Regions from separate parts of the Burkholderia sp. FERM BP-3421 genome, predicted to be linked through region 2. Evidence: riboswitches for the same ligand, from Rfam matches in the RefSeq annotation. Region 2 holds a riboswitch; the other holds the start of a gene.
The links. A riboswitch is a leader RNA that binds a small molecule or an ion and turns the genes downstream of it on or off. The one in region 2 is predicted to bind cobalamin.

Region 1 (15,720 bases), 900 kb from region 2:
GGCGCCGGGCGGCCCCCGGACGCGAACACGTACGGGCGGCCCGACATCATCGCGCCGTCTGCGCCGGCCACACCGGCACCAGCGCTTCGCGGCCGTCGCGCTCGATCAACACGAGCGGATAGCCGAACGCCCGGCTCGCGCGCTCGGCGCTCAGCACCTCGCGCGCGGGGCCGGCCTGCGCGCCGCCGCGCCCGTCGAGCAGCAGCGCGTGGGTCGCGAAACGGCGCGCGAGGTTCAGGTCGTGGCACGAGAAGATCACGGTGCGCGCGCCGCCGCGCAGCCAGTCGGCCAGCGCGGCGAGACAATCGATCTGGTGATGGAGGTCGAGATGCGCGAGCGGTTCGTCGAGCAACAGCAGCGGCGCGTCCTGGCACAGCGCGCCGGCCAGCGCGACGCGCTGGCGCTCGCCGCCCGACAGCGACAGCACGTCGCGCGCGGCGAACGCCGCGAGCCCGAGCGCGTCGAGCGCGGCCTGCGCGGCCGCGCGATCCTCGGGACGCTCCCAGCCCCAGCCGGACAGATGCGGCAAGCGGTTGAGCAGCACGGTGTCGAACACGCTCGCGCTGAACGCGTCGTGCACGCTCTGCGCCATCAGCGCGCGCCGCCGCGCGAGCGGCGCGGGCGACCATGCGGCGAGCGGCACGCCGTCGAGTTCGACCTGCCCGCGCGCGGGCGGCGCGAGTCCGGCGAGCGTCGAGATCAGCGTTGTCTTGCCCGCGCCGTTCGGGCCGGCGATGCACCACAGCTCGCCCGGGCCGAAGCCTTGCGTGAAATCGTCGAGCAGCAGGCGGCCACCCGCTTGCAGTGCGAGCCGCCGCGCATCGCAGCGCGCCGCGACGGCATCCGGAAGCAGGCGCGGCGCGCTCATCGCGCCCGCCTCAGCAGCATCCACAGGAACACCGGCACGCCGATCAACGCCGTCATCACGCCGACCGGCAATTGCGCGGGCGCGATCGCCGTGCGCGCGAGCAGGTCGGCCGCCATCACGCCGCCACCGCCCGCGAGCGCGGCGGCGGGCAGCAGCATGCGCTGGTCGTTGCCGAATGCGAGCCGCAGCGCGTGCGGCACCACGAGGCCGACGAAGCCGATCGTGCCGGCCGTGGTCACCGCGGCCGCGGCGGCCAGCGAGGCGATCAGGTAGATGCGCAGCCGCAGCCGCGCGACCGGCACGCCGAGCGCCGCCGCCACGGCGTCGCCGCGCAGCAGCGCGTTGAGCTGCGGCGCGACCGGCAGCGCGGCGAGCAAGGCCGCCGCGAGCGCCGCGAGCGCGAACCAGGGCGCGGCCGCGCCGCTCAGGTCGCCCGACAGCCAGAACAGGATGCCGCGCAGCCGGTTGTCCGGCGCGATCGACAGCAGCAGCGTGATCAGCGCGCCCCACCCCGCCGCGATCACCACGCCCGTGAGCAGCAGACGCGGCGATGCGTCGCGAACGTCGCCGCGCCACAGCGCGCGACGCCCGAGACCGAGCAGCACGGCGATCGACGCGAGCGCGCCGAGGAACGACGCGGCGTCGACCATCCACCACGCGCCGCCCGCGATCATCGCGACGAGCGCGAAGCCCGCCGCGCCGCCCGATACGCCGAGCACGTAAGGTTCGGCGAGCGGATTGCGCAGCAGCACCTGCAACAGCGCGCCCGCGAGCGCGAGCAGCGCGCCGCAGCTGAAGCCCGCGAGCGCCCGCGGCAGGCGCAGCGTGCGCACGACCTCGACCGCGAGCGGCGTCGCGTCACCGCCCCCATGCGGCGCGAGCGCGGCCAGCGCCTGTCCGGGCGAGACGGGCAGGCTGCCGCACGTCAGCGACGCGACGAACACGGCGGCCGCGACGCCCGCGGCCCCGGCCCAGATCAGGGCCGCGCGGCGCGCGTTCATCCGCGCGCCCCGCCGCGTGCGTCACGGCTGCTGCCAGCCGATCGTGACGTAGGCGCCGCGGCGCGGCGTGTTGTACGCATAGGCAAGTTCGTAATCCTTGTCGAGCAGGTTGTCGATGCGCGCGCTCACGTACCACGCCTTCGTGATGTTGTAGCGCGCGGACAGGTTGACGACCCCGTAGCCGCCGAGCGGATTGCCGGTGTCGTTGCGCGCGCCGCTGACGAGCCATTCGCCGCCGACGCGCCAGCCGCCGAACGCGCGGTTCAGCGCGAACGATGCGAAGCGGCGCGCGCGCCGGTTCAGGTCCTGGCCGGCCGTCTCGTCGACCGGGTTCTGCACGGTCGCCGCGACCCGCACCTCGGTCTTGCCGACATGGCCCTGCCACGAGCCCTCGACACCCTGCACCTTGGCCCGGCCGATGTTCACGGCCTGATAGTAATAGCTGTTCGCGACCGGCTGGTAGTCGATCAGGTCCGTGTAGCGCGTCTGGAACACCGTCACGCGCGCCACGCCGAGCGCGTCCGACGCGTACTGCACGGCGGCCTCGACCGAGTGGCTGCGCTCGGGGCGGATCGCCGGATTGCCTGCGTTCGGGTAGTACAGATCGTTGAAGCTCGGTGCGCGGAATGCATCGGAATAGCTGGCCGTGACCTTCCAGTGCTCGGTCACGTCGAGCCCATAGCCGAGATAGTAGCTGTTGGCGCCGCCGAAATCGGAGTACTGGTCGCGCCGCACGTTGGCCTGGAACTGGCTGTTCCCGAAGCGGCCCGTGTAGCCGAGCCAGCCCGAATTCACATGACGCTGCGGCGCGGCGAACACGTCGGAGTCGAACGCCTGGTCGAGCCGCTCATAGCCCGCCTGGATGCGCTGATCCTTCAGCGGCGCGAAATCGTTTTGCCAGGTGTACTGGCGGTTGTCGGTGTTGAAGTGATCGGTATAGGCGCCGTTCAGCCAGGACTGGCTTCGATCGTTGCCGCTCGCGACGCGCAGATGCGTGGTCCACCAGTCGGTCAGCTTGCCGTCCGCGAACGCGGCGATCTGCTGCACCTTGGTATACAGGCTGTTGAGATCGGTCGGCTGCCCGTAGGCATTGTCGAAGCTGGTGTCGCCGTTGCTCTGGAAGTAGCTGACACCCGCGCTCCAGCGCGCGTTGAAGCGATGCTTGAGCGACGCGGCCACGCTTTCGTCGAGATAGCCGTTCGCATTCGGATTCGCCTGCGGCTGCCGGACCGGATCGATGGCCGAGAAGCCGTCGGTCTTGTCGCGCGACAGCGACACGCTGAAGGTCGTGTCGCCCGCCGCGTCGAGCCGGCCCGACACGCCCGCGGTCTGGCTCTGCGTGTGATAGCTGCCATAGCCGACCGAGAAGTTGAAGCGCGGCGGATGATCGCCGCCGTCCTTCGTGAACACCTGCACGACGCCGCCGATCGCGCCCGAGCCGTACAGCGACGACACGTTGCCGTTGACGATCTCGACCCGCTCGATCTGGTCGAGCGGCAGCTGCGCGATCTGCGCCTGGCCGAGGCTCGCCGAATCGACCCGCACGCCGTCGATCAACACCAGCGACTGAGTCGACTGCGCGCCGCGCAGGAACAGGCTCGCGGTCGCGCCGGGCCCGCCGTTGCGCACGATCTGCGCGCCGGGCGCGAGCGCGAGCAGGCCGGGCAGATCGGTCGCATTGCTGTTCTCGATGTCCGCGCGGGTAAACAGAGTGGTTTGCGGCAGCGCGTCCGCGAGCGCTTGCGGGGCACGCTGCGCGGTCACGACGATCGGCTCGAGCTGGGTCGGCGCGGCGGCGGACGAAGGCGGCGGGGAAGAAGCAGGCGGCGTGCTCTGCGCGACGGCGGCGCACGGCAGCCCGGAACACGCGACGAGCGCGGCGCGGGCGATCTGGGTTCGCATCGATGAATCCTGTTGAACGGTGCGGCCCCCGCCTCCCCGCAGGTTCCGCCTCACGAGGACGGCGCGCATCGCGCGTCCGCCCTCCCGCCCTGGCCGGTATCCGGGCTGGCGGCGTCACCGCCCCGCCTTCCCGCGCGCATCGCGCAGTGGCCGCGCGGCAAACGCCGCGCTTGTGGGGACAGCTGGCATCGCACGCGATGCGCCGCTTACCGTTGCGGGGGCAGCGCAGGTTGGCCGGTCCTGGCGGACCGTGCGCCCTGCTTCCCGTTTAACCGCGTGCGCGTGCACGCGAGCACCAAAGCGGCGCCAGTGTAGGAGCGCGGGTGCCGGCCGTCAAGAAAGCCTCCCGCGCGCCGCGCGCGCCCCCCAGCTCGCGGGATTTGACCCAGATTTGTCGCAAAATTCGCATCAACACGCATGAACGTTACGTCTCGATACGATCCGGATCTCGGGTTGGACGATAATCCGCGCTAAAATGCTGGGTCTTTAGAGGACGCAGCAGATGCTCAACGAACTCGAAACTCTATCTCAAAATATTGGCCGTTTGATCGCGCTGAACAAGCGTCATCACACGGAGCGGCTCGCGCTCGAAGAGCAGCTCGCGCAATTGCGCACGGAAGCGGAAGCGACCCGCACGGAACTCTCGCAACTGCGCGAGGAACGCGACGCCCTTGCGGCGGAGCGCGACGCGCTGTCGGCGAAGATCGACGATGCCCAGGTGAAGCTCAATGCGATTCTCGAGAAGCTGCCGCGCGCGAAGAACGCGCCGGACGCGGAAAACCAGCTCGACCTGCTCGACCCGCGCGATGATGCGCGCGAGGGCGGCCCGGCCAGCCACGGAGAACATGCATGAGCACCAAGCAGATCGAAGTATCGATCCTCGGTCAGGCGTATCGGCTCGCCTGCTCCGCCGACACCGAAGCCGCGTTGCTCGAGGCGGTCGCGCGCGTCGATGCGGAGATGTCGAAGATCCGCTCGAACAGCTCCGTGCGCGGCACGGATCGCATCGCCGTGATGGCCGCGCTGTCGCTCGCGTCGGAGCTTTTGAGGCTGCAACAGAGCGTGCGGCACGGAGAAGCATTTCCCGCGGAGGAAATCCGGCGTACAATGCATCAAATGAATGAACAGCTTGGTGCAGTGCTCGCACAGCACGAAGCGCAGTAAGCGGGTCGCACGGGTTCTCGTGGTGCTTGATGTCCAGCGTGATGAGCATCGCGCAAGCCACTGAATCCAAACACGATCCGCACGATTAGTCAGCTTCCCTGCCTGGTTCGCCAAGGTCATATATTCCTTGAACCAATGCCATGTGCACGGTTGCGGAAATTTGTAGCACGGGCGCGCGCGTCACTCTGTCTGATGTACCCGATGTGCTGCTAACTGCGACCAATTCTGAACCCCAGGTTCAGGATGCCGGCCTAGCGGCCAAGGCGGGGGCCTTTTCAACGGCATCGGGCGATTCCCGATGCCGTTTCCTTTTGCGGCAGCCTTTTTCCTGCGTCGATCACGATCCATGCACCACTGGCTGATGAAGTCCGAACCGGACGAAGCGAGCATCGACGATCTCGCGAACGCGCCGCAGCGCACGCTGCCGTGGACCGGCGTGCGCAACTATCAGGCGCGCAACTTCATGCGCGACACGATGCACATCGGCGACGGCGTGCTGTTCTATCACTCGAGCTGCCCCGAGCCCGGCATCGCCGGCCTCGCCGAGGTCTGTTCGACGCCCTATCCCGATCCCACGCAGTTCGATCCGAAGAGCCCCTATCACGATCCGAAATCCACGCGCGAAACACCGCGCTGGATGCTGGTCGACGTGAAGTTCGTGCGCAAGTCGCCGCTCGTGCCGCTCGCCGCGTTGCGCGAGCACGACGCCCTTGCCGACATGCGCGTGCTCGCGAAAGGCAACCGCCTCTCGATCACGCCCGTCACGCCCGCCGAATGGCGCTTCATCACGCAGAAGCTGATGAAGTGAGGTCGCGCCGCGGCCCGCTTCAAGGAAAGTCAAATCGGCCGGCCCGGCCGGCCGCGCAGCGGAACTCGGCGCGCCTTTCATTGGCCTAACGGTCGCTCAGCCGGCAAGCCGCCGGTTACGATCCTCATCAGGCGCGGCCTCGTACCGCGTTTTTGCGCGTATCGCGTGCGCGCTTCCGTTCAAGGAGTCCAACATGACGAAAAAAACCGCCCTCGTGCTCGCTCTCGCCGTCGCCACCGTGGTGCCCGTCGCGCTGTCGCTCGCCCCGTCCGTCGCACGCGCGCAGAGCGTCGGCCAACAACCGCCGCCGGCCGGCGTGCTGTCGCTGTCGGCACAGGCCAGCGCCGACGTGCCGCAGGACGTCGTCACGATCACGCTGTTCTACGAGCAGCAGGCGCGCGACCCCGGCAGCCTCACGGCGGACCTGAACCGCCGCGCCGACGCGGCGCTCGCGCAGGCGCGCGGCGTCGCCGGCGTGACCGCGCGCACGGGCGCGTTCTCGGTCTATCCGAGCACCGACCGCGACGGCAAGATCTCCGCATGGCGCGGCCGCACCGAGGTCGTGCTCGAATCGCACGACTTCGCGGCCGCCTCGAAGCTCGCCGGCCAGCTCGCCACGACCCTGCAGATCGCCGGCGTCGACTTCTCGCTGTCGCCCGAGGCACAGCGCGCCGCCGAGCAGAAGCTCACGACGGAAGCGATCAAGTCGTTCCGCACGCGCGCCGAGGAAGCCTCGAAGGCGTTCGGCTACAGCAGCTATTCGATCCGCGACGTCAACGTCGGCGGCGGTCACAACGTGCAGCCGTATCCGCGCATGATGGCGATGGCCGCGGCCGCGCCGATGTCCAAGGACGCCGGCGCGCCGATCTCGGTCGAGGGCGGCAAGGCGACCGTGACCGTCAACGTGAACGGCTCGGTCCAGATGAAGTGACGCGCGACGCGCGACGATAAAAAAACGCCGGCTCCCGCCGGCGTTCTTCATGGTGCGCGGCTCACGCCGCCCGTCATGCGCGCGCGGCGCGCGCGCCACGACGATAGGCCCACACGAGCATCGCGATGCCCGCGAGGATCATCGGCAACGACAGCCACTGCCCCATCGACAAGCCGAACGTGAGCAGTCCGAGGAAGTCGTCGGGCTCGCGCGCGAACTCCACGGTGAAACGCGCGAGGCCGTAGCCGATCAGGAACACCGCCGACACCGCGCCGAGCGGCCGCGGCTTGCGCGCGAAGAAGAACAGCACGAAGAACAGCGCGACGCCCTCGAGCGCGATCTCGTAGAGCTGCGACGGATGGCGCGGCAGCATCTGATACTGCATGAACACCTCGTTGAGGTTCCACTTCGCGGCAAGCGCCGGATGCGCGCCGAGCCACGCGGCATCGTCGCGCGCGGCGCCGGGGAACAACATCGCCCAGGGCGCGTCCGGGCTCGTCACGCGGCCCCACAGCTCGCCGTTGATGAAATTGCCGAGACGCCCCGCGGCGAGCCCCGTCGGCACCATCGGCGCGACGAAGTCGGTCACCTCCATCCAGCTGCGCTTGCGCTGCCACGCGAACAGCGACATCGCGAACACCACGCCCAGGAAGCCACCGTGGAACGACATGCCGCCCTCCCACACCTTGAAGATGTCGAGCGGGTGCGAGAAATAGAAGCTCGCCTTGTAGAACAGCACGTAGCCGAGACGGCCGCCGAGCACGGTGCCGAGCACGCCGTAGAACATCATGTCGTCGATGTCCTTCGCGGTCCAGCCTTGCGCCGCGACGTGCGGCAGGCGCAGCCGCAGCCGGCCGACCACGATCGCCGCGATGAACGCGACCAGATACATGAGGCCGTACCAGCGGACGGCGAGCGGCCCGAGGTGGATCGCGACGGGATCGAAATGCGGGTGAATGATCATGGATAAACGGTGTAGGGTTCGGATTCATCGCGCCGCGCACGAGGTGCGCGACGCGTGTTTGACGGCGGGCGCGCGCCGAGGTTCTCAGCCGTCGATGCCGGGCGCCGCGCGCCGCACGATCTCGATGAAGGCCGCGAGCACCGGACTCACGTCGCCCGTGCGCCAGGCCAGCCCGGTCTCGACGACCGGCGCGTCGGCGGCGAGCGGCCGGTAGATCACGCCCGTGCGCCGCAGGTTGCGCAGCGACTGCGGCACCAGCGCGACGCCCATGCCGGCCGACACGAGGCTCACGATCGTCTGCATCTGGATCGCCTCCTGGCCGATGCGCGGCGTGACGCCCGCCGCGCCGTAGCAGCCCGTAATGATGTCATAAAAGCCGGGCGCCAGACGACGCGGAAAGATCACGAGCGGCAAGTCCGCGACCTCGGCGAGGCGCACCGGCGTCTCCTCGCCCGCCTTCGACGCGTCGGCCGGCATCGCCACCACGAGCGGTTCGCGCGCCACGGGCAGATAGGACAGCACGGCCGCATGCCGCGGCGGCACGGGCGGAATGATCAACCCGGCGTCGATCCGCCCGGCCGCGAGTTCGTCGATCTGCACGTCGCTCGTCGCCTCGGTCAGTTGCAGCCGCACGTGCGGATTGCGCGCGCCGAACTCGCGCAGCAGGTTCGGCAGCAGGCCGTAGTCCGCGGTCGACACGAACGCGAGCGACAGCGAGCCGGCCTCGCCGCGCGCGAGACTCTGCGCGAGCGGCGGCAGCGCGTCCGCCGCAGCCAACAGCCGCTCGACCTCGGGCAGGAGCGCCGCGCCCACCGCCGTCAGCTCGACCGAGCGCTTGGTGCGCGCGAACAGCGCGACGCCCAGCGCCTCCTCCAGCGCGCGGATCGCCTGCGACAACGGCGGCTGCGTCATCGACAGCCGGGCGGCCGCGCGGCCGAAATGTCGCTCGTCGGCGACGGTCACGAAATAGCGCCACTGGCGCAGGTCGGGGCTCACCTCGGTCACGCTCCCTGATATGTTGATCGACCTAATCGGCTATGAATAATATATTGGACATTCCCAAAGAGAAACTGCATCCTTGGCCCACTTGAGCCGTTCCGCCCGTGCCGCGGCCGGCCGCCCCGCAATCAAGACAACAAACGGATGGAGTTCCCCATGTCGTACAACCGCCGCTCGAAGAACATCACGCAAGGCGTCGCGCGCGCGCCGAACCGCTCGATGTATTACGCGCTCGGCTACCAGAAGGACGATTTCGACAAGCCGATGATCGGCATCGCGAACGGCCACTCGACCATCACGCCGTGCAACGCGGGCCTGCAGCGCCTGTCCGACGCCGCCGTGAAGGCGGTCAAGGACGCCGGCGCGAATCCGCAGATCTTCGGTACGCCGACGATCTCCGACGGCATGTCGATGGGCACCGAGGGGATGAAGTACTCGCTCGTGTCGCGCGAGGTGATCGCCGACTGCATCGAGACCTGCGTGCAAGGTCAATGGATGGACGGCGTCGTGGTCGTGGGCGGCTGCGACAAGAACATGCCGGGCGGGATGATCGCGCTCGCGCGCCTGAACGTGCCGGGCATCTACGTGTACGGCGGCACGATCCGCCCCGGCCACTGGAAGGGCAAGGACCTGACGATCGTGTCCTCGTTCGAGGCGGTCGGCGAGTTCACCGCGGGCCGGATGTCGCAGGAAGATTTCGAAGGGGTCGAGAAGAACGCGTGCCCGACGACCGGCTCGTGCGGCGGGATGTACACCGCGAACACGATGAGCTCGTCGTTCGAGGCGCTCGGCATGTCGCTGCCGTATTCGTCGACGATGGCGAACCCGGACGACGAGAAGGTCGACTCGGCCGCCGAATCGGCGCGCGTGCTCGTCGAGGCGGTGAAGCGCGACCTGAAGCCGCGCGACATCATCACGAAGAAGTCGATCGAGAACGCGGTGTCGGTGATCATGGCCACGGGCGGCTCGACCAACGCCGTGCTGCACTTCCTCGCGATCGCGCACGCGGCCGAGATCGACTGGTCGATCGAGGACTTCGAGCGGATCCGCAAGCGCGTGCCGGTGATCTGCGACCTGAAGCCGTCGGGCCAGTTCGTCGCGACCGACCTGCATGCGGCGGGCGGCATCCCGCAAGTGATGAAGATCCTGCTCGACGCGGGCCTGCTGCACGGCGACTGCATGACCATCACCGGCGAGACCATGGCCGAAGCGCTCAAGGACGTGCCGAGCGTGCCGCGCGCCGACCAGAAGGTGATCTACCCGATCGACCGGGCGCTGTACAAGGAAGGCCACCTCGCGATCCTGAAGGGCAATCTCGCGGAAGACGGCGCGGTCGCGAAGATCACCGGCCTGAAGAACCCGGTCATCACCGGCCCGGCGCGCGTGTTCGACGACGAGCAAGGCGCGCTGCAGGCGATCCTCGACGACAAGATCAATGCGGGCGACGTCGTCGTGCTGCGCTATCTCGGCCCGCAGGGCGGCCCGGGCATGCCGGAAATGCTCGCGCCGACCTCGGCGATCATCGGCAAGGGGCTCGGCGAAACGGTCGGCCTCATCACCGACGGCCGCTTCTCGGGCGGCACCTGGGGCATGGTGGTCGGCCACGTGGCGCCGGAAGCCTTCGTCGGCGGCACCATCGCGCTCGTGCAGGAAGGCGACTCGATCACGATCGACGCGCACCGGCTGCTGTTGCAGCTGAACATCGACGACGCCGAGCTGGCGCGCCGCCGCGCCGCCTGGAAGCAGCCGGCGCCGCGCTACACGCGCGGCGTGCTGGCAAAGTACGCGGCGCTCGCGCTGCCCGCGAACAAGGGCGCGGTGACGGGCTGACGCTTGCGGACAACGGCCGGGGCATCCCGGCTGCGTCAAGGAAGCGGGGGGCGCGAAAAACTCGCGCCCCCTTTGCTTTTATAATGCGCGCAAACCAAGCCGGACACCCACGCCGGCGGAGACCTCTAGATGATACGAATCCCGTTGCGTCTGATGGCAATCCTGCTGGTTGCCGCCGGAGCCAACGCGCATGCGCAGCAAGCCGATGGCCCGACGCTCGCGCAGCGCAGGAACTGCATGGCCTGCCATGCGATCTCGCAGCCCCTGATGGGGCCGTCGTTCAACGCGATCGCGGACAAATACGCGGCGCGCGCCGACGCCGCGCCCTATCTCGCGCAGGCCATCGTGAAAGGCAGCGTGGGGGTGTGGGGCAGCGTGCCGATGCCCGCCAATACGCAACTGACGAACGCCGAAGCGGGCACGCTCGCCCACTGGATCCTGTCGCTCAAGTAAGCGGCGCGCGCCGCCTCATGCGGTATCGGTATCGGCGCCGCGCGCGGCGCGGCGCGCCAGTTCGTCGTCGACCGCTTCCCTGACCCAGCCCGCGATCTCCACCTCGAGCGTGCGCGCCACCTCGCGCGTGACCTCGTCGACGAGCCGCGCGCCGTGATCCCGCAGGGCCGCCTCGCAGCGGGCCTCGATCAGCGCACGCCCCGCTCCGCCCAGATAATCGGCCACGCGCCGCTGCAGGCGGCCGGCGATCTCGCGCGCGTCGACGCGCGCATCCGCCGCGGCGGCCGCGAACGACGCCAGCGGCGGCGGCGTGACCGCTTCGGGTGCGGAATGGGACGCCGGCAACTCGTCGGCAAACGCCGGCGGCGCGTCGAATGCGGTCAACAATTCGGCAGCCGGCGTGGCGGCCTGGAGGTCGACGCCGTCGGCGGGTGGTGCCAGCTCGGTCGCGCGCGCCGGTTCATGGTTCGCGCTCGTGGCGGGATCGTCGGTCGGCGCGGATGCGGCCGATGCCTCGTGCGACGCCGTTGCGCCCGCGAGCAAGGGAGAGGTCGCCAAGGGCCGGCCGGGGAACGGCGCGGACAAGGCCGATGCGGCTTGGGCAGACGTCGGCGTGGACGCGTCGGCCGGCGATATCGCACCGAGCGCTTCGGCGCGTATCGCCGACGGCTTGCCGGGGGGCGGTATATCGGCGGGGGGCGGCGATACGGCTTCCGGCGCTTCGATGCGCTTCTCCGGCGGCGATGCGCCGACCGGTTCAAGCACCGTCGCACCCGACTTGCCCGGCTCCAGTACCTCGGTCAGCGTCGGCGGCATCGGGAACGGTTCGGCCTGCGACGCGGCTTCCGGCGCTTCGACACGGCCCGCCGGCGGCGATGCGCCGACCGGTGCAAACGCCGTCGCCCCCGACTTGCCCGGCTCCAGCACCTCGGTCAGCGTCGGCGGCATCGGGAACGGTTCGGCCTGCGACGCGGCTTCCGGCGCTTCGGCACGGCCTGCCGGCGGCGATGCGCCGACCGGTGCAAACGCCGTCGCCCCCGACTTGCCCGGCTCCAGCACCTCGGTCAGCGTCGGCGGCATCGGGAACGGTTCGGCCTGCGACGCGGCTTCCGGCGCTTCGGCACGGCCTGCCGGCGGCGATGCGCCGACCGGTGCAAACGCCGTCGCACCCGATTTGCCCGGCTCCAGTACCTCGGTCAGCGTCGGCGGCATCGGGAACGGTTCGGCCTGCGACGCGGCTTCCGGCGCTTCGGCACGGCCCGCCGGCGGTGCGGCGAGCGCTTCGCCCGACGTCGCGTCCGGCTTGCCCCGCTCCAGTACGGTGGTCAGGAGCGGCGGCATCGCGGGCGGTTCGGTCGGCGACACGGCTTCCGCCGCCTCCCCACGCCCCGCCGCCGGCAACGCGCTCGCCGGTTCACCCGGCGCCGCCTCCGGCCGCCGGCCCGGCGTCAATACCTCGGTCAATACCAGCGGCATCGCGGATGCGAGCGTCCGCGCGTCCATTGGCTCCGCCGCCTCGAATCGTTCCGGGGCGCCCTGCTTGAGCACGTCGGTCAACAACGGCGGCGTCGAGGCCGCCTCGCCCGCCGCCAGCAGCGCATCGGCCGGCGATACGGCGCCCGGCTCCGCCGGCACCGGCATCGACGCCTCGGCCTCGCCCTCCGCCAACGGCGCCGCCACCGGCCTGCCCGGCGTCAGCACATCGGTCAACAACGGCGGCATCGGGGCCGCCTCGGCCCCGGGCGCCACCGGCTCGCCCGGCGCCAGCACCTCGGTCAATACCGGCGGCAACGCCCCCGGCTCGTCCGCGGTGCGCGAGCCGGGCACGAGGACATCGGTCAACACCGGCGGCATCGAGGCCGACACAACCGGCCTGCGCCCTTCCGCTGGCGCCGTCGGCTTGCCCGGCGTCAGCACGTCGGTCAGCACCGGAATCGAGGATGCGGGGACTTCCTGCACGTGACCTCCGTCCGGCAAGGCTAGGCGCCTTGCTTGTAGTTGTTGAGCGCGTAACCGCGATCGCGGTAGAACCGGTAGCGCTCACGGCCCGCCGCCAGCTCGTCCGGCGCGTTGCCGACGACTTCGAGCAGGCGCTCGAAGCGCGCGAACTGCGCGGGCACGTCCACGCCCAGGTTCAACAGGATCTGATGATGCGGCGCGCGCTCGAGGTCGACCGTCAGCACGATCGGCGTGCCCGCCGCATGCGGGCTGTCGACCGAGCAGTGCGGAACGAAATCGAGCGGCGAGAAGGTCCACAGCCGCTCGTCGAGCGCGCGCAGGCGCGCGGCGTCGGCGAGCACGACGACCGGCTGCCCAGCCTGATAGGCCTTGCGCAGCAGCCGACACGCATACGCGAGCGAATCGCCGACGTTCGAATGAAAATCGATGCGCGTCATCGCCCGTCGCGCTCCGTCGCGTTGCCGCCTTGCGCCATCACGCGCCGGCGCGGTCGATCAGGAACTGCGCGAGCAGCGGCACCGGACGGCCGGTCGCGCCCTTCGCCGCGCCGCCCTTCCACGCGGTGCCCGCGATGTCGAGGTGGGCCCACGGATAGCTTTCGGTGAAGCGCGACAGGAAGCACGCCGCCGTGATGCTGCCGCCCGGACGGCCGCCGATGTTGGCGAGATCCGCGAAATTCGACTTCAGCTGTTCGTGATACTCGTCGTCGAGCGGCAGGCGCCAGGCCGGATCGCCCGCTTCGCGCGACGCATCGAGCAGTTCGCCCGCGAGCGCGTCGTCCTTCGAGAACAGCCCGCTGTTGTGATGGCCGAGCGCGATCACGCATGCGCCCGTCAGCGTCGCGACGTCGATCACGGCCGCCGGCTTGAAGCGCTCCGCGTAGGTCAGCGCGTCGCACAGGATCAGCCGCCCTTCCGCGTCGGTGTTGAGCACCTCGATCGTCAGCCCCTTCATGCTGGTGACGATGTCGCCCGGCTTGGTCGCGTTGCCGGCCGGCATGTTCTCGCAGGTCGGGATGATCGCGACGACATTGAGCTTCAGGCCCATTTCCGCGACCGCGCGGATCGTGCCCAGCACCGAGCCGGCGCCGCACATGTCGTACTTCATCTCGTCCATGCCTTCGCCCGGCTTCAGCGAGATGCCACCCGTGTCGAACGTGATGCCCTTGCCGACCAGCACGATCGGCGCAGCCTTCGCCGCGCCGCCGCGGTAGTGCAGCACGATGAACTGCGGCGGCTCGACCGAGCCGCGCGTGACCGACAGGAACGAGCCCATCTTCAGCGCCTGGATCTGCTTGAGGCCGAGCACCTCGGCCTTCAGGCCCCAATCCTTGGCCAGCTGCTTCGCGGTGTTCGCGAGATAGGTCGGGGTGCACACGTTGCCCGGCAGGTTGCCGAGGTCGCGCGTCAGGTCCATCCCGTTGGCGAGCGCCACCGACTGCTTGACCGCGGTCTTGGCGGCCTTCTCGTCGGCCGGATCGACGCTGAACACGACGCGCTTGAGCGCATGCGCGGCCGTTTCCGGCTTGCTCTTCAGCTGCGTGAAGCGGTAGGTCTCGCCGCGCAGGGCGAGGATCGCCGCGCGCACGCCCCAATCCGCGGTGCGTTCCGCGATCGGCAGTTGGGCGAGCGTGAAGGTGGCCTGGACCACCTTGGTCGCGAGCAGCGCGCGCCAGGCGGCCTTCGCTGCGTCGTTATAAGCTTTCTGGCCGAAAGCATCCTGCTTGCCCAGGCCGACGAGCAGCACGCGCGATGCGCCGATGCCCGAAACTTCGTGCAAAAACAAGGTCTTGCCGGCTTTGCCGTCGATATCGCCGGCCTTGATCACGCGCGAGATCAGGCCCTTCGTGGCCGTATCGATGTCGAGCGCCGCGCCCGACAGGGACTGCGCCTCGAACACGCCGAGCACGATGCAGTCCGACTTGCCCGTCACGAACCCCTTCGACGTGCCTTTGCTCCAATCACAGCCTTTTATGCTAAAGTCCATCGCGCTTGTCCTCGGATAAAATCTGGGCTAAGGATGAAAGCCGCAATTATCCGCTATTTTTCCCGTGGCGGAGTGAGTACCTCCCCACGCGTGCGCTGCCTCCCGCCCTCTTCTCATCAATAATGATCTTCGAACGCTCCCTCCAGCGCGAGCTTGCGTATACCGCCGGCGCTGTATTCATGGTGCTGCTCACGATCATGCTGACGTCGATGATGATCCGCATCGTCGGCTACGCGGCATCGGGTGAAGTCAGCCCCAAAGACGTGCTGGTGCTGATCGGCCTGACGGTGATCGGCTACCTCGCGATGATTCTCGTCGGCACCCTGTTCGTGTCGATCCTGTTCGTGCTCACGCGCTGGTACCGGGATTCGGAAATGGTCGTCTGGCTCGCCTCCGGCGTGAGCCTGACCCGCCTCATCAAGCCGATCGGCCTGTTCGCCACGCCGATCATCGTGCTGATCGCGTTCTTCGCGTTCATCGGCTGGCCGTGGTCGAACCAGCAGAGCAAGCTGATCAAGGCGCGCTTCCAGCAGCGCGACGAGGTATCGCTGCTCGCGCCGGGCCAGTTCCGCGAATCGACCTCGACCAACCGGGTGTTCTTCATCGAGAAGATGTCGCCGGACCAGAGCAAGGTGCAGAACGTGTTCGTGACCACCACCGAGCACGGCAAGGTCAACGTGGTCGTGTCGCAGACGGGGCACACCGAGACCATGAAGAACGGCGACCGCTTCATCGTGCTCGAGAACGGCCGCCGCTACGACGGCGCGCCGGGCCAGCCGAACTTCAAGATCATGGAGTTCGAGCGCTACGGCGTGAAGATCCAGAGCAAGCAGGTGGTCAACCAGCCGACCACCA
Region 2 (15,720 bases):
ATCGGCGAGGCCGGTTCGTTGCCGCCGCAGGCCGCGAGCGTCAACATCAGGGCGCTCGAAAGAATCGTCTTGCTCAGCACAGCACATCATCCTGTTCAGTTGACACGGCGTGCTCCCGCCCCACCCATGCGGAATCGTCCGCTTCCAACGGGAGCACGAATGCTCGGGCGCCGAAAAGATCGACCGGTCCAACCTTTTCCATAGGAGGATCGGCCCTTCGGGCCGGTGCGATATCAGCCGTACGCGCGCACGGCTGACTGACGTGAAGCCGCTGCCGGACCTGTCGCGGCGGCGCAAGCGCGATCAAACTTCCTCGCTTGCTAAGTCCACCAAATCATTTTCCGGATGGATGCCCAAGCTGGCGTCATTGTAGTGTCGAATTATCCCGAGGTCTTATGTTTATGCCCTCTTGCCCGGATCAGGACGCGCGGCGCGCCCGACAACGGGCATTCAATAGGATTTCGGCAAGCCCAGTACTTTTTCCGCGATGAAACACAGGATCATCTGCGGACTGACGGGCGCAATCCTCGGGATCATGCACTCGCGCAAATAACGTTCGACGTGATACGCCTTCGCGTAGCCCATCCCGCCCAGGGTCGCGAGCGCGGTCTGGCACGCCTGGAACGCCGCCTCCGCCGCGAGGTACTTCGCCGCATTGGCCTCCGCGCCGCACGACGCCTGCGCGTCGTAGCAAGCCGCCGCCTTCATCACCATCAGCCACGCCGCCTCCAGCTGCATCCACGCGAGCGCGAGCGGATGCTGGATCGCCTGGTTCTGTCCGATCGGCCGGCCGAACACCACGCGTTCGCCTGCGTAGCGCGTCGCGTGCCGCAGCGCGACCTGTCCGAGCCCGACCGCCTCCGCCGCGATCAGGATCCGCTCCGGATTGAGTCCGTGCAGCAGATATCGGAAGCCCTCGCCCTCGACGCCGATCCGGTCCGCCGCCGGCACGCGCAGTTCGTCGATGAACAGCAGGTTCGAGTCCACCGCGCGACGGCCCATCTTCTCGATCTCGCGAACTTCCACGCGCGCGCGATCGAGCGTCGTATAGAACAGGCTCAGGCCCTCGGTCGGCTTCGCGACCTGTTCGAGCGGCGTCGTGCGCGCGATGATCAGCATCCGGTCCGCGACCTGGGCGGTCGAGATCCAGATCTTGCGGCCCGTGATCAGGTAATGGTCGCCCGCCCTCACCGCCCGGGTTTTCAGATGCGTGGTGTCGAGCCCGGCGTCGGGCTCGGTGACGGCGAAGCACGCCTTCTCCTTGCCCGCGATCAGCGGCGGCAGGAAGCGCCGCTTCTGTTCCTCGGTGCCGAACACCTGCACCGGATTCAACCCGAAGATGTTCATGTGCACCGCCGACGCGCCGGACAAGCCCGCGCCCGACGCGCTGATCGTGCGCATCATCAGCGCCGCCTCGGTCATGCCGAGCCCCGCGCCGCCGTATTCGGGCGCCATCGCGATGCCGAGCCAGCCGGCCTCCGCGAGCGCCGCATGAAACGCGTGCGGAAACCCGCCCTCGCGATCGCGTTCCAGCCAGTAGTCATCGTCGAAGCGCGCACATATCCGCGCGATCGCGGCCTCGATCGCGCGCTGGTCGTCATTCAGCGTGAAGTCCATCCGTGCCTCCCTGGAAACCGTCGTCACCGCGCAACCCGAGGGGCGCGGGCAGCGCCCCGAACACCTCCGGCTCGCGTTCGATGAGTGCGGGCGGCGGTCAGGGCGCCATTGGAATCGACATTAAAATTCCCATGCATGAATTTATATTTATATTCAGGACTTATGAAGTCAAGTACGCGGAGCCGGCGTCCGGGCCCGATGCCACACGCAGTTCGCGCCGCCCCGCGAATCGCCTTGAGTCCTCGAATACGTTCGCGCACAATGTCGGCGCTGCACCGCATGCGAACGGAACGGCGTCTTCCGCGCCGCGCGCAGTCCGCATCCCGGAACCTAAAAAAACCAAGAACACGCACCGATGCCTACCGAGACAAAACCCATCCTGAACGGCCCGCGCGTCACGCTGCGGCCGCTGACCCGCGACGACGCGCCCGCGATGTTCGCGTCGCTCGACGATCCCGAACTGCGTCGCCTGACCGGCACGCATGCCTCGCACAGCCTGGAAGACGTGACCGCGCATTGCGCGCGGCTCGAAGCCAGCCCCGACCGCTGGGACTACGGCATCGTCGTCGACGGCCGGCTGATCGGCGAAGTCGTGCTCAACGATTTCCAGGCGGCCAATCGCAGCACGTCGTTCCGGATCGGCATCTGGGATCCTGCGGCGCGCAATCAGGGATACGGCTATGAAGCGACGCGCCTGCTCGTCGAGTTCGCGTTCGAGGCGCTCGGCGTGAACCGGGTCGAGCTGGAGGTCTTTTCGTTCAATCCGCGCGCGCGGCGCGTCTATGAGAAAGCGGGCTTCCGCGTCGAGGGCGTGCGGCGCGAGGCGCTGATCTGGGAAGACCAGGTGGTCGATTCCGTGCTGATGGCGCAGTTGCGCCGCGATCGCGCGACGCACGAGGAAGCGGCGCAAGCCTGAATCCGGCCGACGGGTTCACTCCCCTGGGCAGACCCGGTGGTCGATTCCGTGCCGATGGCGCAGTTGCGCCGCGCCCGCGCGACACATGAGGCATCGGCGCAAGCCTGAATCCGACCGGCTCGCCCCCGCGCGACGCCCCTCACCGCCGCGCAAACGCTCAGCCCCGCACCAGATCCTCCGGCGCGCAGCACAGCGCGCCCCACGCCTGCGCGAGGCGTTCGCCGCGTCCGAGCCTGAGCGACGCGTCGTCGAAGTCGACCCACACGATCTGGTCGACCTGGGTCGGGCGGGCCGGGGTTTCCTGGCTGCGCCCGTCCGACAGCACCCACAGCCAGCGCTGCTGCGCGGGCTGCCGGCGCGCGGCCTGCGCGAGCACGCGCTGGGCCGCCGCCACGCCGCGCGCGAGCGGCGTGCCGCCGCCGCCGCCGACCGGCGCGAGCCAGCGCGCATTCCACCAGCGCGGCACGGCCGGCCCGAAGCGCTGCTCGGCCGACTCGCCGCCGAAGCAGACGAGCGCCACCGTCTCGCGCCGGCGCGCGGCGCGCTCGAACAGCGCGACGATCAGCCCTTTCGCGCGCGCCAGCCGTTCGCCTTCGAGCATCGACGCGGAACAGTCGAGCAGGAAACAATGCAGCACGCCGCCGCGCGCCGCGTAGGGCCGATAGCGCAGATGCGCGGCGCGCAGGCGCTCGCCGCGCCGCGCGGCCAGGGTGGCCGGCCATGCGATGCGCGCGCCGGGCCGCCCGTGCGAATCCGGCGTCACGCCCTTGCCTGCGCGCCATCGAAGACCGCTGCTCGACGCAGCGGCGGCATCCGTTCGATGGCTCAGCGTTTTTTTAGCGGCAGCGGCACCACGCCCTTCACCGTTGCGGTCGCAACCGGTTCGGGCGGCAGATAACCCCAATCGCCCTCGCCGCCCGCCGGTCCGGCCTCGGGCGGCTCTCGGTCCGGCTCGTCCTGCCCGTGCGCGTCGTTCGGCATCGCGGCCGGCTCGCGCGGCGGCGCGGACGGCGCGGGCGGCTCGCGCGGCGGCGCGGGCGGCACGCCGCGCCGATGCCGCAACACCTCGGCCGCGACCCGCTCGACATGCGCGACGTCGATCGCCGCCGCGCCTTCGAGCGCCGCGAGCGCGCGCGCCGCGCGCAGCATCACGAGGTCGCCGCGCAGGCCGTCGATCGCCGCCTCGATGCACAGCGCGCTGACGCGCGCATGCACCGCATCGCCGAATTCAAGCGCGGGCAACGCCTCGCGCGCCGCGCGCAGCCGCTCGGCCAGCGCCGCCTGCGCATCGCGCCGCCCCGCGCAAAACCCTTCCGGGTCCGCGTCGAACGCGAGCCGCGCCTTGACGATCGCCTGCCGCTGTCCGCGCTCAAAGCAATTGTCGAGTTCCACCATCAGGCCGAAGCGGTCAAGCAGTTGCGGACGCAACTCCCCTTCCTCGGGATTCATCGTGCCGACCAGCGCGAAGCGCGCCGCGTGGCGATGCGAGACGCCATCGCGCTCGACCGTGTTGACGCCGCTCGCGGCGACGTCGAGCAGCGTGTCGACGAGCGCGTCGGGCAGCAGGTTGATCTCGTCGACATACAGCACGCCCTGGTGCGCGCGCGCGATCAGCCCCGGCGCGAACCGCACCGCATGGTCGGCGAGCGCGCTCGCGAGATCGAGCGTGCCCGTCACCTGCTCCTCGCTCGCCGACAGCGGCAAGGTGACGAAGCGGCCCTCGGGCAGCAGTTCGGCGAGCGCGCGCGCGGCGGTCGACTTCGCGGTGCCGCGCGGCCCGCTGATCAGCACGCCGCCGAGCCCCGGGTCGACGGCGACGAGCAGCAGCGCCTGCTGCAGCGCCGCCTGGCCGACCAGCGCCGTGAACGGAAACACCGGGCGCGCGGCCTCGGCGTGAACGGGGTGCGTCATCGTCGGATTCCTTCCAGATGCTGTTCGGTCGCGAGCAGGTGCGCCTCCACGGTCTCGCGGTAGGCGCCCGGCTGCTGCCAGAGGCCGCGCTGCATCGCTTCGAGCAGCCGCTCGCAGATGCCGTGCAGGGCCTGCGGATTGTGTTCGCGCAGGAACGCGCGGGTGGCGGGATCGTTCAGGTAGGCGTCGGTGACGAGCGCGTACTGGTGATCGGCGATCACGCGCGCGGTCGCGTCATAGCCGTACAGGTAGTCGACGGTCGCCGCGATCTCGGCCGCGCCCTTGTAGCCGTGCCGCTTCACGCCGTCGATCCATTTCGGATTGACCACGCGCGAGCGGATCACCCGCGCGATCTCCTCGCGCAAGGTGCCGACCCGCGGCGCGGCCGGATTGCTGTGGTCGCCGTGATACAGCCCCGGCTGCCGTCCCGAGCGGTGCCGCACCGCGGCCGCCATGCCACCCTGGAACTGGTAGTAGTCGTTCGAGTCGAGCAGGTCGTGCTCGCGGTTGTCCTGGTTCTGCACCACCGCGTCGATGCTCGCGAGCCGCGCGCCGAACGCATCGTGCGCGGCCTCGCCCGCGCTGTTCTGCGCATAGGCGTAGCCGCCCCAGGCCTGGTACGCGTCGGCGAGATCCGCGTCGGTCTGCCAGCGCCGTTCGTCGATCAGCTGCTGCAGCCCCGCGCCGTAGCCGCCCGGGCGCGCGCCGAACACGCGCCAGCCCGCGCGCCGGCGCGCCTCGTCCGGCGCGATGCCGCGCGCGGCCAGCGCGGCCGCCTCGCGCGCGATCCGCGCGCGCACCGGATTCAGGTCCTCCGGCTCGTCGAGCGCCGCCACCGCCTGCACCGCCGCGTCGAACAGGTGCATCAGGTTCGCGAACGCATCGCGGAAGAAGCCGGACACGCGCAGGGTCACGTCGATGCGCGGCCGGTTGAAGATCTCGATCGGCAGGATCTCGAAATCGGTCACGCGATGGCTGCCGTGCGCCCACTTCGGCCGCACGCCGAGCAGCGCGAGCGCCTGCGCGACGTCGTCGCCGCCCGTGCGCATGGTGGCCGTGCCCCATACCGAGAGCCCGACCGCGCGCGGATAGTCGCCGTGCTCCTGCAGGTGCCGCTCGACCAGCTGCTGCGCGGACTTGAGGCCGATCGTCCAGGCCGCCCGGGTCGGCACCGCGCGGGTGTCGACCGAATAGAAGTTGCGGCCCGTGGGCAGCACGTCGGGCCGGCCGCGCGACGGCGAGCCGCTCGGCCCCGGCGGCACGAAGCGGCCGTCGAGCCCGCGCCGCAGTTGCGTCAGCTCTTCCGGGCCGCAAGCATCGAGGCGCGGCAGCAGCGTGCCCGCGAGCCGGTCGAACACGGCCTGCGCACGCGGCCAGCGCGCCGCGAACGCGGCGCTGCCCGGCGCGGGCTCGGCGGATGCGTCGCACTCGGCCTCGTCGTCGCCGCACAGCCGCGCGACCTGGCGCGCGGCCAGCCATTCGAGCCGCTCCCGCGTATCGCCCGCATGCCGCCACGGCGCGTCGCCGAACGCCAGCAGTTCGGCCGGCCGCGGGCCGGTCCACGCCGCGGCCCAGTCGGCCGCGAGCGGATCGAAGTCGCCGAGCGCGAGATCGCGCGCGAGCGCGCCGATCAGCCCCGCGTTCGCGCCCGCGCCGTCGCCGCTCGGAAAGCGCGCGAGCGCGAGCAGCGTGTCGCGCCGCTGCCGCCCGCGCGGCGACGCGCCGAAGGTATGCAGCCCGTCGCGGATCTGCGCTTCCTTCAGCTCGCACAGCCACGCATCGACGCGCGTGAGCAGCGCATCCTCGCCGCCCGGGTCGCGCGGCGCCTCGATGCTCAGTTCCTCGTGCAGGCGGTGTTCGACGATGGTCGCGAGGATCGTCTTGCGCAGCAGCTTCGCGCGGCGCGCGTCGACCATCAGCGCCTCGTAGTATTCGTCGACCTGCCGCTCCAGGTCCTGCAGCGGCCCGTAGTTCTCCGCGCGCGTGAGGGGCGGCATCAGGTGGTCGATGATCACCGCCTGCGCGCGCCGCTTGGCCTGGCTGCCCTCGCCCGGATCGTTGACGATGAACGGATACAGGTGCGGCAGCGGCCCCAGCGCGAGGTCCGGCCAGCAGGCGTCGCTGAGCGCGACGCTCTTGCCCGGCAGCCATTCGAGATTGCCGTGCTTGCCGAGGTGGATCACCGCGTCGACGCCGAACGCGTCGCGCAGCCAGAAGTAGAACGCGAGATACGCGTGCGGCGGCACGAGGTCCGCGTCGTGATAGCTCGCGTAGTCGTCGCCGTCGCGGGTGCGCGCAGGCTGGATGCCGACGAACACGTGTCCCGCGCGCCAGCCCGCGATCGTGAAGCGCTCCCGGCGCAGCGTCGGGTCGGCCTCGGGCGGCCCCCAGCGGGCGTTCAGCGCGTCGCGCACCGCCTGCGGCAGGCGCGCGAAGCGCGCGCGGTAGTCGTCGAGCGCATAGCTCTGGAACGCCGGGCGCAGCGCGCGCCGCGCCGGATCGTTGGTCACGCCGGCCGTGAGGCGCGCGATCAGCGCGTCGCCGTCGGCCGGCAGGTCCGCGACCCGATAGCCGGCCTCGCGCAGCATCGCGAGCACGCCGAGCGCCGAGGCCGGCGTGTCGAGCCCGACGCCGTTGCCGATCCGCCCTTCGCTCATCGGATAGTTGGCGAGGATCAGCGCGACCCGCTTGTCGGCGTTCGCGCGCGTGCGCAGCGCGCACCAGCGGCGGCTCAGCTCGGCGACGAACGCGATGCGCTCCGAGTCCGGCTGGTAGCGCACCACGTCGACTTCGGTGTGCGGACAACGATAGGCGAGCCCCTTGAAGCTGATCGCGCGCGTGATGATGCGCCCGTCCACCTCGGGCAGCGCCACGTGCATCGCGATGTCGCGTGCGTGCAGCCCTTGCGGATCGGCCTGCCAGGCGTCGCGATTGCCGCCCGACAGGATCACCTGCAGCACCGGCGCGTCGCCCGCGAGCGCGGGGGGCGCCGGATCGTCGAGCGCGCCCGCCGCGAACGCCGTGGTGTTCAGCACGAGCGCGACCCGATGCTCGGCGCACAGCGCGTCGAGCACCGCGCGGCTCAGCGTATCCTTCAGCGACGTCACCGCGATCGGCAAGGGATTGAGCCCTTCCCGTTCGAGCGCCTCGCACAGCGCGTCGAACACCGCCGTGTTGGCGGCCTGCCAGTGCGCGCGATAGAACAGGATCGCGACGACCGGCGCGCCGGGCCGCCAGCGCGCGCGCCAATCCTCGCTGGTCGGGTGCGGATGGTCCGGGTGGTACAGCGCGGCGGCCGGCAGCGGGCGCGGCGGCGGCGGCTCCGCGCCGTGGCCGAGCGCGTGGTGCGCGATGCTGCGCAGCAGCGCCTCGGCGTTCTGCGGGCCGCCCTCGCGCAGGTAGCGCCACCACTGCCGGCACAGCGCCGGATCGACGGTGCTTTTCGCGATCAGGTTCGGGTCTTCCTGCAGGTCGCCCGAGAACATCGCGAGCGACTGCCGCGCGCGCGCGGCGAGCGCGACCGCCTGCTCGATCCCGTACGGCCAGTAGCTCTCGCCGCCGAGGTGGTCGATCACGACGACGCGCGCGTGGCGCAGCACGTCGTCGAGGTAGAAATCGACCGACGCGGGCTGGCGCAGGAACGTCACGTTCGCGAGCCGCACGCTCGGAAAGCCCTCGCCCAGCCGCGGCACCGCGGCCGCGAGCAGCGACAGCGTCGTGTCGGCCGAGCTGAGGATCACGATGTCGGCCGGACGCTGGTCGATCCGGATCACGCCCTCGGTGTCGTCGACGAAGCCGCCCGGCGTGGTGCGCAGCAGATGCATCGGTGCGTTACGCCTGTTGCGGCTCGGCCGCGAGCGCCGCGTCCAGCGCCCGCTGCAGCTCGGCCTGGTCGAGATCCTCGCCGATCAGCACGAAGCGGCTCAGGTCCGCCTCGCCGTCCGCCCAGCGGCGGTCGAAGTAGCTGTCGAAGCGCCGGCCCACGCCCTGGATCACGAGCCGCATCGGCGCGCCGGGCAAGGCCGCGAAGCCCTTCGCGCGGTAGATCGCGTGGTGCTCGACCAGTTGGCGCAGCGCGTTGAGCGCGGCCTCGCGCGAGCCGACGCGCGCCTCGACCGTCACCGAGTCGAACGCGTCGTGATGATGATCGGCGTCGTCGGCCGAGCCGTGGTGATCGTGGCGCAGGTGGATGGTTTCCTCCGACGCGGCCTCGATGCCGAGCAGCGTCGCAAGATCCAGCTCGCCGCGCTGCGCGTGCACGATCTTGACCTGCGGCGGGATCTCGTCGCGGATCAGCGCCTCGACCGCGCCCAGGTGCGCGGGATCGAGCAAGTCGGTCTTGTTCAGGATCACGAGGTCGGCCGCCGACAGCTGGTCGGCGAACAGCTCGTGCAGCGGCGATTCGTGGTCGAGGTTCGGATCGGCGCGGCGCTGCGCGTCGACCGCGCCAGGATTCTCCGCGAACTGGCCGCTCGCCGCGGCCGGACCGTCGACCACGGTCAGCACCGCATCGACCGTGAAGCTGTTCTTGATCGACGGCCAGTTGAAGGCCTGCACGAGCGGCTTCGGCAGCGCGAGGCCCGAGGTTTCGATCAGCACGTGGTCGATCTCGTCGCGGCGCTCGACGAGCGCCTCCATCACCGGGTAGAACTCTTCCTGCACCGTGCAGCACAGGCAGCCGTTCGCCAGCTCGTACAGCGTGCCGGCCGTTTCGCCCGCCGCGTCCTCGCAGCCGATTCCGCAGCCCTTGAGGATCTCGCCGTCGATGCCCAGCTCGCCGAACTCGTTGACGATCACGGCGATGCGCCGGCCGCCCGCGTTCGACAGGATGTGACGCAGCAGCGTGGTCTTGCCGCTGCCGAGGAAGCCGGTGACGATGGTCACGGGAATTTTGCGCATCTGCATGATGGAGTCCGTCGAAGGTAGTCGAATGAGAAGGAAGCGGGATGGATCGCGCGGCCTCAGGAGGCGAGCGTCACGTCGATCCGGTCGTAGCCCTTGAAGCGGTAGATCAGCGCGGACACGAGCCAGCTCAGCAGGAACAGCGCGATCACGCCGTAGCCGAGGATGCCGAAGTGATCCGACAGCATGCCGATGAAATCCCAGAAGCCGCCCTTGAGCGCGAGCTTGTCGGCGATCAGCGCGAGCGCCTCGATGCCGCCGATCAGCACGGCCACCAGCACCGAGACGAAGGTGATCGTCATGTTGTAGTAGAGCTTGCGGATCGGCCGCACGAACGCCCAGCGATACGCGCCCATCATCAGGATGCCGTCGGTGGTGTCGACGAGCGTCATGCCGGCCGTGAACAGCACGGGCAGCGCCATCACCGACCAGAACGACATGCCGCCCTGCGCCTGGGTCGCGGAGATGCCGAACAGCGCGATCTCGGTCGCGGTGTCGAAGCCGAGCCCGAACAGGAAGCCGACCGGATACAGGTGCCAGCTGCGCGACACCACGCGGAACACCGGCCGGAACAGCCGCGCGAGCACGCCGCGCCGGTTCAGCAGCAGGTCGAGGTCGGCCTCGACGAGCGGCTCGCCGCGCCGCACCGCGCGGAACGTGCGATGCACCGACACCAGGATCAGCAGGTTCGCGAACGCGAGCAGCAGCAGGAAGAACGCCGACACGCTCGTGCCGATCACGCCGCCCCATTCCTTCATGCCGTCGAAGCGCGTCGCGAGCGACGCGGCGGTCAGCGCCACCGCGACCGACAGCAGGATCACCACGGTCGAGTGGCCGAGCGAGAAGAACAGCCCCGCGCCGAGCGGGCTCTTGCGCTCCTGCATCAGCTTGCGCGTGACGTTGTCGATCGCCGCGATGTGATCGGCGTCGACCGCGTGGCGCAGCCCGAACGTATAGGCGAGCAAGGCGGTGCCGAGCAGCACCGGCTGGCCGTGGAACGCGGCGAACGCCCACAGCCACGCGCCGATGTTGAACGCGATCAGCAGCGCATAGATGCCGACGATCTTGGCGCGCAACTCGGCCGGGCTGTCGTTGAAGAGACGGAAAAAAGCCTTGAGCATGGTGCTTCCCTGTGCGAACGGTCGACCCTGGAGCGCGCCGGCACGCCGCCGTCGTGTCACGCCGGGCATCGCGCGGGCGATGGCGGCGGGAACGATCGAGGCCGCCTGACGGCGCTCGGCATGACGCGGCCGTGGACAATGCGCCGCCTCCCCGCGGCGCTGAACCCGATGTCTCGGCCGGTATCCGGGCTGGCGAACACGCCGCTTCGCCTTCCCGGGCGCACGCGTCCAGTGGCGGATCCGCGCGCCGGGCGGCGCGCGTCGAAGCGGGCGGTGCATCGCTCGCGCGATGCGTTCGCTTACCGTTGCGGGGGCAGCACAGGTTGGCGGCGGCCGCGATGCGGCGACGCGCCCTGTTTCCCGTTTAACTGCGCGCGAAGATCCCGCGCGCGAGCACCAAAACGCCTGCGAGTGTAGGTGGGGGGGCCCGGCGCGTCAAGGCGCGGCGGGCGCATCCGGCGTGTGCGGCGGGCCGCCCCGGGATGGGGCATCGCATGACGGGCCGTCCCATAACGGGCCGTCCCAGCCGTCGAGGTACTTGGGCAGCGCGTCGTCGAGGTCGAGCACGCGTACGCGATAGAACAGATGCATGGTGGGCCGCAGCGCGGCGGGCAGCGCGCCGTCGTGCGCGCGCATGAACAACGCGTTCGGCACCACTCGCATCCCGAGCCGGTTGGTGCCGTAGAGCACATCGCCGCAGCGGCGGCAGAAATGGCGCGCCATGCGCTTGGTCGGATGCGCGTGGCGGCCGAGCGCGTCGCCGTCCGCATCGACCGCCATGCACGCGGCGTCCCACGCGGTCGCGGCCCAGACCACCACGCCGTAGAACAGGCGACAGGTCTCGCAATGGCACAGTGCGGCCGCGGCCGGTTCGCCCTCGAAGCGCAGGCGCACCGCGCCGCAGGCACAACCGATCTGTCGGGTGAAGCTCATCGAATCTCCCTGTTCGTCATTGTCATCGTCATTGGCTGCGTCGCGCCGCGCTCCCGGGGCCGGATCGGACGCGCGCCTATGCTATCGTATGCGCGCGTCTGGTGCCCGCGTGCGATGTCCTTCGCGCGCAGTTAAACGGGAAACAGGAGGCGGCTCGCGCCGCCCGGCCTGTGCTGTCCCCGCAACGGTCAACCGCCCGCGCGCGCCCGTGTCGGCGTGCGCAGGCGCCGCTCCATGCCACTGTCCGACCTCGGGCGGGAAGGCGGCGGCGCCCCGGCGGCCAGCCCGGATACCGGCCAGCGCACGGGGCGAGCGCCGCTCGCCGAACGCCCGGCCCGCGAGGGAACGGTCCCGGGCGCTGAATTCCGCCGGCCGCGCGCCGGCGTTTCGCTTCGATCGACTGATGACTCACCTGCTTTCGCGCCGCCCCGCTTTCTCGTCCGGGCCGCGCCGCGCATGACGACGCGGCTCGCGGTCGGCATCGGCTGCCGCGCCGGCGTGACGGCCGACGCGATCGACGCGGCGATCCACGCCGCGCTCGCCTGCGCGCCCGGCGCGACGGCCGCGCAGATCGCGGTCGTCGCCACCGTCGAGGACAAGGCGCGCGAACCCGGCCTGCTCGCCTGCTGCGCGCGCCGCGGCTGGCCGCTCGCCGGCTTCCCGCGCGCCGCGCTCGCCGCGCGGCTGGCCGCCGCGTCCGCGCACGATTTCAGTGCGCCGTCGGCCGCCGCGCGCGCGCGGCTCGGCGTCGACGGCGTGTGCGAACCGTGCGCGCGGCTCGCCGCGCACGGCGCGGCGCTGCGCGTGCGCAAGCTGCGTCACGCCGGCGTGACGGTCGCGCTCGCCGGCCCGTTCTGACTTTTCCTTCCTCACAGGACCCGTTCCGATGAAAACCGATCCCGAATCGCATCAGCGCATGACCGAACGCCGCCGCGCCGGCCACGAGAAAAAACAGGCCGCCGCGACCGTCGAGAAGGGCCTGCTGATCGTCCACACCGGCAACGGCAAGGGCAAGAGCACGGCCGCGTTCGGCATGGCCGTGCGGGTGCTCGGCCACGACATGCGCCTCGGCGTCGTGCAGTTCATCAAGGGCGCGCTGCACACCTCGGAGCGCGACTTCCTCGGCGCGCACGCGCAATGCGATTTCGTGACGATGGGCGACGGCTATACCTGGAACACCCAGGACCGCGACGCCGATGTCGCGACCGCGCGCAAGGGCTGGGACGAGGCGTGCCGGATGATCGCCAGCGGCGCATACCAGATGGTGATCCTCGACGAGCTGAACACCGTGCTCAAGTACGAGTATCTGCCGCTCGACGAGGTGCTCGCGACGCTCGCGGGCCGCGCGAGCGAGCTGCACGTCGTCGTCACCGGCCGCCACGCGCCCGATGCGCTGATCGAGGCCGCCGACCTCGTGACCGAGATGCGGCTCGTCAAGCACCCGTATCGCGAACAGCACGTGAAGGCGCAGCGCGGCGTGGAATTCTGACGCGATGGCCGCCTGTCCCGCGCTGCTCGTCAGCGCCCCCGCGTCCGGCCAGGGCAAGACCTCGGTCACGGCGGGGCTCGCGCGCCTGCATCGGCGGCTCGGCCGCCGGGTCCGGGTATTCAAGGCCGGCCCGGACTTCCTCGATCCGATGCTGCTCGCGCGCGCAAGCGGCGCGCCCGTCTACACGCTCGACCTCGGCATGGTCGGCGCGCACGCGTGCCGCGCGCTGCTCGCGCGGGCCGCGCGCGACGCGGACCTGATCCTGATCGAAGGCGTGATGGGGCTCTACGACGGCACGCCGAGCAGCGCGGACCTGGCGCGCGCCTGCGACGTGCCGGTGGCCGCCGTGATCTCCGGCAAATCGATGGCGCAGACCTTCGGCGCGGTCGCGCTCGGGCTCGCGCGCTTCCAGCCGGGCCTCGCGTTTCACGGCGTGCTGGCGAACCACGTGGGTTCGGCGCGTCATGCGCAGTTGCTGCGCGACGCCCTGCCCGCCGACCTGCGCTGGCTCGGCCACCTCGCGGCCGATGCGGCGCTCGCGCTGCCCGCGCGCCATCTCGGGCTGCACCAGCCCGACGACATCGCCGATCTCGACGCGCGCCTCGACCGCGCGGCCGACGCGCTGGCCGGGACCGCGCTCGCGGCGCTGCCGCCCGCGATCGACTTCGATGCGCCCGACGATGCGCCGGCGCTCGACCCGATGCTCGCGGGCCGGTGCATCGCGATCGCCCGCGACGCCGCGTTTTCGTTCGTCTACCCGGCCAATCTCGACCTGCTCGAAGCGCTGGGCGCGCGGCTCGCTTTCTTCTCGCCGCTTGCCGACGAGACGCTGCCCGACGCATGCGACGCGCTGTACCTGCCGGGCGGCTATCCGGAACTGCATGCGGCTCGGCTCGCCGGCAACGCGCGCAGCACGGCCTCGATCCGCGCGCACGTCGCGGCCGGGCGGCCGGTGGTGGCGGAATGCGGCGGCCTGCTCTATCTGTGCGACACGCTGACCGGTGTGGACGGCGCGACCACGCCGATGCTCGGCCTGCTGCCGGGCCACGCCACGATGCAGCGGCGCTTCGCGGCGCTCGGCATGCAAACGCTCGACACGCGCTGGGGCGCGCTCGCCGGGCATGCGTTCCATTACTCGCGCTTCGCCACGCCGCTCGCGCCGGCTGGCGTCGCGCACCGGCCCGGCGGGACGGACGACGCGACGCCCGCGCCCGGCGAGCCGCGCTACCACCACGGCCCGATCCACGCGAGCTACATGCATGCGTATTGGCCGTCGAATCCGCGCTGCGCGGCGGCGCTGTTCCGCGGCGAGATGCTCTAGGCCAACGCCGAACGCAGCAGCGTCAGCGCCTCGGGCCTCCTGCCCGCCCGTCGGCCCACGAACATCGCGAACCCTGCCGCATCCATGCGCACCACTCGTGAATCCGTGCTGCGCAGCCCCGCTGTTTCACGACGAGGCGCTCCAGGCCGACGCCGAACGCCGAACGCCGCGCGCAGCGGCGTCAGCGCCTCAAGCCTCCTGCCCGACCGGCTGCCCCGCGAGCATCGCGAGCCCTTCGTGCAGCGCCGGGAACAGGCTGCGGTTGAAATTGTTCCAGCGCAGTTCGAGGATCGTGTCGTTGCGATCGATCTCGGTGTTCAGCACGTCGTGGATCACCTCGCCCGAATCGATGCCGTTGTCGACGTAATGGAACGACGCGCCCGTCAGGTACAGCGGCTCGACCGGCACGGTCGCCATCGTCTTCCAGTCGACCACCTTCTGGCCGCGCGCGCCGTACAGCGCATCGAGCGTCGCATACGCGCCGCGCCGCTCGTACGGCGATTCCGCGCGCGTCACGCCCGGATGGATGTTGACGACCTTGCGGCAATACGGCGCGCCCGGCCGCACCAGTTCGTCGAGGATCACGAGCAGCCCGTCGAGCACGACGAGGTCCGCGTGCAGGCCGTCGAGCGCATCGCGCAAGCGGCGCTCGAACACCTGCTTGCCGGCCGGCCGCAGCGGCGAATCGAGCGGCTCGCGCCGGTACTCCGACGGAATCGCCTGCAGCAGGTCATTGACCGGCGTGCCCTGCACGCGCAGCGCCGGCGGATAGAACCAGCGCTTGCCGCTCTCGTAGGCGAAGCCGTATTCGCGCAGCTTCTCGCGATCGAGCGGCGAGCCCGCGTCGTCGTCGTAGATCACGCGTTCGAGCGAGTACAGGTCGCCCAGCTCGGTCTCGTTGAGCGCCTCGACCAGCGATTCGAGCACGGACTTCATGTAGCGCGTGCCACCCTTGTACTCGACCTGCTGCCCCGCCCGGTCGGCGGCCGCGTTGCGCAGGGACCAGATGTATACGAGTTTCTTCTTCGTCATGGCCGTCATCAGTTTCCAGTGATGCGGCGCGCGATCGGCGCGCCGTCGTTGCGGATCCGGAGCGTCGCTCCGGGGCCGGCGCCGCGCGCGGCCCGGCGGATCGGCCGGGCCGCGTGCGCGGCGAACCGCGCGGCCGGCCCGGCGCGCGTGACGCCGGGCCGGCCGCCGCTTACCAGTTGTAGCGCGCCGAGGCGATCACGGTGCGCTCGTTGCCGTAGAAGCACACGTTCGCGGACTGGCACCCGCTCACGAACTTCCGGTTGGCGAGGTTGGTCGCGTTGACCGCGAAGCGCCAATTGCGCAGCTCGTAGTGCACGGCGGCGTCGAACAGCGTGTAGCTGCCGACCGTCAGCGAGTTGTCCGCCGCGCCCGCGACCGCGCTCTGATAGCGCACGCCCGCGCCGAACCCGAACCCGGCGAGCGGGCCGGTGCGCCACGTGTAGTCGCCCCACAGCGACGCCATCTGGCGCGGCCGCGG

Region 1: it holds a riboswitch for cobalamin, as region 2 does, so the genes downstream of both, Bsp3421_RS25610 (TonB-dependent receptor domain-containing protein) here and Bsp3421_RS21570 (HoxN/HupN/NixA family nickel/cobalt transporter) in region 2, are expected to answer to the same signal.

What each region holds. Positions count from the first base shown of each region.
Region 1 covers NZ_CP117782.1:2,142,269-2,157,988, forward strand. Annotated here, with positions in the region: gene Bsp3421_RS25600 (ABC transporter ATP-binding protein) at 47-868, opposite strand; gene Bsp3421_RS25605 (FecCD family ABC transporter permease) at 865-1,869, opposite strand; gene Bsp3421_RS25610 (TonB-dependent receptor domain-containing protein) at 1,891-3,771, opposite strand; cobalamin riboswitch at 3,846-4,086, opposite strand; gene Bsp3421_RS25615 (ATPase) at 4,274-4,624, shown strand; gene Bsp3421_RS25620 (cell division protein ZapA) at 4,621-4,935, shown strand; RNA gene ssrS (6S RNA) at 5,028-5,209, shown strand; gene Bsp3421_RS25630 (EVE domain-containing protein) at 5,282-5,743, shown strand; gene Bsp3421_RS25635 (SIMPL domain-containing protein) at 5,937-6,674, shown strand; gene lgt (prolipoprotein diacylglyceryl transferase) at 6,748-7,638, opposite strand; gene Bsp3421_RS25645 (LysR substrate-binding domain-containing protein) at 7,723-8,634, opposite strand; gene ilvD (dihydroxy-acid dehydratase) at 8,794-10,467, shown strand; gene Bsp3421_RS25655 (c-type cytochrome) at 10,597-10,920, shown strand; gene Bsp3421_RS25660 (DUF2486 family protein) at 10,936-12,879, opposite strand; gene Bsp3421_RS25665 (DNA polymerase III subunit chi) at 12,900-13,316, opposite strand; gene Bsp3421_RS25670 (leucyl aminopeptidase) at 13,354-14,865, opposite strand; gene lptF (LPS export ABC transporter permease LptF) at 14,988-15,720, shown strand, end outside.
Region 2 covers NZ_CP117782.1:1,238,850-1,254,569, forward strand. Annotated here, with positions in the region: gene Bsp3421_RS21535 (DUF1460 domain-containing protein) at 1-80, opposite strand, end outside; gene Bsp3421_RS21540 (acyl-CoA dehydrogenase family protein) at 451-1,617, opposite strand; gene Bsp3421_RS21545 (GNAT family N-acetyltransferase) at 1,973-2,533, shown strand; gene Bsp3421_RS21550 (vWA domain-containing protein) at 2,691-3,296, opposite strand; gene Bsp3421_RS21555 (ATP-binding protein) at 3,359-4,444, opposite strand; gene cobN (cobaltochelatase subunit CobN) at 4,441-8,268, opposite strand; gene cobW (cobalamin biosynthesis protein CobW) at 8,276-9,349, opposite strand; gene Bsp3421_RS21570 (HoxN/HupN/NixA family nickel/cobalt transporter) at 9,406-10,467, opposite strand; cobalamin riboswitch at 10,626-10,883, opposite strand; gene Bsp3421_RS21575 (GFA family protein) at 10,903-11,400, opposite strand; cobalamin riboswitch at 11,482-11,715, shown strand; gene Bsp3421_RS21580 (cobalamin biosynthesis protein) at 11,857-12,258, shown strand; gene cobO (cob(I)yrinic acid a,c-diamide adenosyltransferase) at 12,287-12,889, shown strand; gene Bsp3421_RS21590 (cobyrinate a,c-diamide synthase) at 12,894-14,210, shown strand; gene Bsp3421_RS21595 (N(5)-hydroxyornithine transformylase PvdF) at 14,400-15,242, opposite strand; gene Bsp3421_RS21600 (TonB-dependent siderophore receptor) at 15,412-15,720, opposite strand, start outside.